DNA from 2 places in the Paenibacillus wynnii genome. Region 1 is predicted to be linked to the other one. Evidence: riboswitches for the same ligand, from Rfam matches in the RefSeq annotation. Region 1 holds a riboswitch; the other holds the start of a gene.
The links. Region 1 has a riboswitch for thiamine pyrophosphate ahead of PWYN_RS15675 (thiamine phosphate synthase). Riboswitches for the same ligand answer to the same signal wherever they lie in the genome.

Region 1 (3,144 bases):
ACAAATCCGGGCTCATATATGGTAGGACTACAAAACCTTCCGCCGCCAAAATTTCAGTAGCCCGGATCGTCTCCAGATTATCCGGGAGCAAGTATTTCTGATCGTTAATGACTTCTATTTTCACCCAATTCCCCAACCCCGCAGCTCTTGCAAGTCTGGCGATACGTACCGCCTCTTCTGCTGTACGCGCTCCAGAAGTATTTGGAAGGAGTGTCATATGTGAAGGAATGTGTTTCATGATATTTTCTTCTCCACCTGTCAGATCCACCCGGCGGAGCGCGACTGTAATAACCTGAGAACCGGATCGGTTGATCACCTCAGGAATTAGGGTATTTCGGCTATATTTGCCGGTTCCAATGAATAGTCTACTGGATAAAGTGGTACCACCAATTACTAATGGGTCATGCATAAAAAAAACAACCTCCCTGATATGAATTGAAGTACGATTAGAAAATCAGCCTCCACCGACAAAATGAACCACCTCTATGCGGTCTCCATCGGCAAGGGGGGTGATCTCATAGTTTTCTCTGCTGACAATTTCTCCGTTAAGTTCCACTATGATTAGGCGTCCGGACCATTCAGGACGGTTCATCAAATCCGATACCGTCCTACAGCTATCGGAATAATCCTTAGCGGTACCGTTAATGAGCAGATTCATGCATACTCACCTCCTCTGCCAGCTTGGATTCTAATGTAACTTGAAGTGATGTACGATAAGCCTTTGCGGCTGATAAGGGATCATTCGAACCGCAAATACCGGACATCACTGCAATGCCTGCCGCTCCCTGCTTCATGATCTGGGATACATGATCAGGGGTGATTCCTCCTATGGCAATTACAGGTATGCGACTGATTCGCACAGTCTGAGCAAGCTGGGCTAACCCCCTTTCAGGCTGTCCCGGTTTACTGTCCGAGAGAAATACATGCCCAAACAAGCAGAAGTTGGCTCCCTGAGAGCTTCCCTTCTCGGCCTCTTGTGGAGAGTGGATCGACCTTCCCAGACGTAAATGGGGAGCAACCGCCCGAGCTTCAGCGGGAGTTAGGCTATGCCAGGGCAGCTGTACACCCCGAGCCCCAACAGCCAAGGCCACATCTATCCGGTCGTTAATGATTAACTTAGCCGGAGGGAGGCCGACTCTAAGCAATTCTTCTGCCGCCGCGATTAGTTCACGGGCCGAGCGATGCTTCTCACGCAGATGGATATAATCCAGCAGCGGATGTGTTGCTTCTACTATTTCAATAAATTGCGATAAAGGAAGTTTCCCATCCGAAATCAGATGGATTTCAGCTTGTGCCATACTTAACCCCCAGTCTTTGATTCGTCACCCTTGCAATTCCGTTCAGAAACGCAAAAAAACTGCCCCCCGGATGGAAGGCAGTCGGAATCTGTATAGAAATAGGGCTAATAAAAGCCTGTTACAGTTATTCGTTCTCCACTTCCCTACGCTGGTATAATCCAGATCAGGTTCAAAGGGTCCGAACATGAATAACGTCCGTCTCAGCCTTGCGGCACCCCTAGTGACCATACAATATGTAATTACTAACGAACTTAATATTAACATAATCTACCTCTATATAATACCTTCTCTTTTGTGCTCATAGTTAGAGACACAAGAAGACCCTGATCCGATTGCATCAGGATCAGGGTCTTCTTGTAAGACAAGTTACCAAATAACAGGTGATCTCTATCCGTTAACGACCTCGCCGCCGTTAACATGAATAACCTGTCCACTTACATAAGTGGAGTCATCGGATGCCAGATATACATAAGCTGGAGCAAGCTCCTCTGGTTGACCCGGACGCTTCATCGGCTGTGATGCACCAAATTCACTGACCTGTTTTGCGTCAAAGGTAGAGGGGATAAGCGGTGTCCAGATCGGTCCTGGAGCAACGGCGTTTACCCGGATGCCTTTTTCCACCAGATTGGCGGACAGTGAACGAGTGAAGCTCAGTATAGCACCCTTGGTAGATGAATAATCCAGTAACATAGGGTTGCCTTTATAAGCTGTAATTGATGTGGTGTTGATGATCGTAGAACCTGATTTTAAATGCGGCATTGCTGCTTTCGTCAAATAAAACATCGAGAAAATGTTCGTACGGAACGTACGCTCTAATTGCTCGGATGTAATATCTTCAATATTTTTTTGCGGATGCTGTTCAGCAGCATTATTTATAAGAATATCCAGCTTGCCAAGGCCTTCTACTGTCTTGTTGATAAGATCCTGACAGAACGCTTCAACCCCGATATCACCGGAGATCAGAACGCATTTGCGGCCTTCCTGTTCTACCTGACGTTTGGTTTCCTCTGCATCCCCGTGTTCATCCAAGTAGGAGATGACTACATCAGCTCCTTCTTTGGCAAAAAGAACGGCTACCGCACGGCCAATCCCGCTATCGCCGCCTGTTATAAGTGCTGCTTTGCCCAACAACTTGCCTGCTGCCTTATAATTCGCCGGTTCATATTTAGGGTGCGGGTTCATTTCACTTTCCAATCCTGGCTGACGGTCCTGCTCCTGGGGTGGTAAAGTTTTCTTTGTTTGATTACTGCTCATCATCTCGTTCTCCTCTCGCTGTGCAATTGGATAGACACTAATTGTCTTAGCATGGCTCTAGTGTCTCGATTTATACGTTTCGTTACGATATGTTAATTACCACGCTGAGCGAAAACTAAACAACATGGAGAAAGAGGTTATACGAATCTGATTATCCATTATAATGAATATATATAGTTCTGGAATTAATGCTTGCTTAGGAGGGGAATCACTCAAGATGGTGTCAAATGGTCGAAGCCTGATTGTTGCTGTGAAAGGAGTAATCCTGAAGGAAGGTAAGATCCTGCTTGTACAACGTGCTGATGATGATTATATCGGTGCTGGAACCTGGGAGTGCGCAGGTGGCAAGATTGAATTCGGGGAAGGGTTGGAAGCTGCTCTGGTTCGAGAGATTAAAGAGGAGACTGGATTAACCGTTTCCGTCGGGAATATTTTATATGCAGCTACATTTATGACTGACTCTACTAGACAGGTTGTTATTCTTACATATTTATGCAGAACGAATGAAACCACCGTCCAACTATCCAAAGAGCACTTGGATTACCGATGGTGCACCAAAGATCAAATTAAAACGCTATTATTACCCCAGATC
Region 2 (3,144 bases), on a different contig from region 1:
CATGCCAGCGATGTTAATTCACCCAACGTTTCCAGTTCGGCAAATTGAGCCTCATCATTGGCATCGGCGATAGAACCTGGCCGCAGCCCGTCTCCCAGGGAGAATGCCACATCGTAAGCCTTCATAATCTCACAAATATCCTCAAAATGGGTATATAAAAAGTTCTCCTGATGATGTGCAAGGCACCACGCCGCCATAATTGATCCACCACGTGAGACAATACCTGTCATCCGCCCTGCGGTCAGTGGAATATAACGAAGCAGCACTCCGGCATGAATCGTAAAATAGTCCACTCCCTGCTCCGCTTGCTCGATCAGCGTATCCCGGTAAACCTCCCAATTTAAATCCTCGGCCTTCCCGTTCACCTTTTCCAAAGCCTGATAGATGGGCACTGTTCCGATAGGTACAGGGGAGTTGCGGATAATCCATTCGCGGGTAGTGTGAATGTTTTTGCCTGTCGATAGATCCATGATATTATCCGCGCCCCAGCGTGTGGCCCATCTCATCTTCTCCACCTCTTCCTCAATAGACGAGGACACGGCGGAGTTGCCGATATTGGCGTTGATTTTCACTAGGAAATTCCGCCCGATAATCATAGGTTCACTCTCAGGATGATTAATATTGGCAGGTATAATTGCGCGGCCGCTGGCTACCTCATCTCTTACAAACTCAGGTGTAACATTCTCACGGATGGCTATAAACTCCATTTCCGACGTAATAATCCCTTTCCGTGCGTAATAAAGTTGACTGACATTCCGGCCCTTTTTGGCTCTAAGCGGACGCCGCTGTAATCCTGGAAATATCTCCACACCCGACTTACCCGTGGCATTCCCATTATCCTCCGGTTTGATAGTTCTTCCTTCATAGGCTTCCGAATCTCCACGACTTCCAATCCACAAAAAACGATGAGGCGTTAAACCCTGACGAATATCACTATGCGCTTCGTCGTTAGTATAAGCCCCGCTAGTATCATAGACACGGACTGGAGCATTCTCCTCTTCCCCGCTGGTACCCGATGTTCGGCTCAATGTAATCTCGCGCATGGGTACTTGAATATCGGGCCGCGATCCCTCCACATACACCTTACGACTTCCTGGAAAAGCCGACAGATCAATCGTATCTTTCTTCGCTTGGCTAGGCATTTACATTCCTCCTAAAGGTTTGTAAGCGACACTTCAGTGAGTCCGAGAAGTATAAAACTCACTTCAGAAGCATTCGCTTATTTGGCAGCAACAAATAAGAGTGCGCGCAAAAAAGCCGCTCCACAATGGAGCGGCTTTATCCATAAACGGCCAAGGCCAACCATGAAAAAAGAGTCCGACTCCACTTTCCTACGCTGGTATAATCCAGATCAGGTTCAAGGGTCCAGGAATTCAATTTTCCCGTCTCAGCCCATTCAGGCTCCCCTAGTGGTTTCTTATTTAAGTTAGTTATAAGTTACAGAGAAACCCATCATTTGTCAACTTAAGTTTATCCATCAGAAATTGTATATCTTCGGTTCTTACCTTCGCAGAGTAAACTACGTTAGCGACTAATCAAGCAATTTAAGCAAATGAATCTCAGGAGATTTCAGTAAATGATTCTCAGGCAATGACTCAACTTGTAACTACTCATCTATCGCTCCAGTCAGACGGTTGCTTGTATTCACACCATTAAATTAAAGGGATGCGGATGATGAGTAACGGAACCCACGTTAATCGCAAAACAAGGCTAGCCAAAGGGTGATCTTAGTTTAGTTGCACTTTATACACTTAACTGATGCAAAAACAACTCTCGCAGGGCTTTAATTGTAATAAATACATCTAAACTCTGGCTAAAGGGGCATTATCGCCGAATATCATAAATATAAGTGTACTTTGTGCAACTACACTAAGAGACTCCATTAATTTGGATGTTTTAGTTGTAGAAAGTACACTTAAAAACTCACACAGTCCTCGTAAAGCTCTCTGGTTGCTTAGTCTGGCTTAGTCTGGCTTAGTCAGGTCTAGTCTTGTTTAGTCTGGCCTTGTCTGGCCTTGTCATGCTTAATCTAGCTTAGTATTGCATGATCATGTATAGGCTGCCTAACGATATTCCAATGTAAGCGAAAGAGACATGCCGTTATAGGAATATGAATATCCAGATAACACCTGGCTCGAAGCCATTGCGGCAGTAAGGTCAGCAATCGCATCTCCCTCATAAGCAGGCTTGATGCTCAACTCCGTCTCATGGGCTGCAATAGTCTTGGCAATCCTCTCCTTCAGTTCCATAGCGCTGTGTACAACAAGATCTTTATACTCATAATAATTCTTCGATATCGCCGTAGCTTCAGGCCACTTTACTGTCTCCCAGATATGATCCTTCATGAGTTCCTTATCCGTAACGTTGAAATAGCTATATATTAATCTTCCCTTTTCATCTGGAACCGGATCATCCCAAGTAACGTCCAAATTATAATATTCATTGTCAATCTTCACTTTATTCCACGCATGACTTATGCCGTCCGCCGTTCCTATCACTATCTCTGAATCTATACCGGCCAGCTCCAGCAGCAGATGTGCTGCATAGGCGTAACCTTGGCATACAGCGCTTCCGTTGAATAGGACACCATAGGCGCTGAACACGTCGTCCGGCAATGTATCCTTCAGGTAGTTGTCGTAATCGTAAACGGTGTGAAGAATAATATAGTCATGGATGGCGATCTCCTTCTCCATGTCACTCATGCCCGGCTTGATAATTTCTGTATTGACCCGTACTGATTCCTCATAGATTTTTTTCGTACGGTCGTCTTGAAAGAGGAGAGGTTTGTCTGATTGCTCGATGGCCCCCAGCAGCTCATGTTCATTTCTAACAAAGACCGGCCCATAGAGATCATAGATCCGAAACGCCAGTACAAAGATTTGCTCACGTGATGCTTTAGCCTTCGGTTGGAACGCTATCCCCCCCTTGGACTCCGTCCCTTGTAAAATACCGCTGGAGGAAAGCTTGTTCACGGCACTTCCCGCCCAGCCAGCCACAGCGCTTGCGTCCGTGAACGTAGGTGGGCTGCTGCTATTCAACCTATCAGCTATACCCGCCTTTTGAAGCGTGTTATATAACATGACCGCGATTTGTTCACGGGTGACAGGCTCATTCGGCGCAAAGCTTCGGTTGCCCATTCCACCG

Region 2: linked by a shared signal. The riboswitch ahead of thiC (phosphomethylpyrimidine synthase ThiC) and the one ahead of PWYN_RS15675 (thiamine phosphate synthase) in region 1 are both predicted to bind thiamine pyrophosphate.

Annotation. Positions count from the first base shown of each region.
Region 1 is NZ_JQCR01000003.1:71,428-74,571, reverse strand. It holds gene PWYN_RS15685 (thiazole synthase) at 1-409, opposite strand, end outside; gene thiS (sulfur carrier protein ThiS) at 455-658, opposite strand; gene PWYN_RS15675 (thiamine phosphate synthase) at 642-1,298, opposite strand; TPP riboswitch at 1,422-1,527, opposite strand; gene PWYN_RS15670 (SDR family oxidoreductase) at 1,686-2,555, opposite strand; gene PWYN_RS15665 (NUDIX hydrolase) at 2,770-3,144, shown strand, end outside.
Region 2 is NZ_JQCR01000002.1:1,220,969-1,224,112, forward strand. It holds gene thiC (phosphomethylpyrimidine synthase ThiC) at 1-1,142, opposite strand, end outside; TPP riboswitch at 1,312-1,418, opposite strand; gene PWYN_RS27930 (S-layer homology domain-containing protein) at 2,064-3,144, opposite strand, start outside.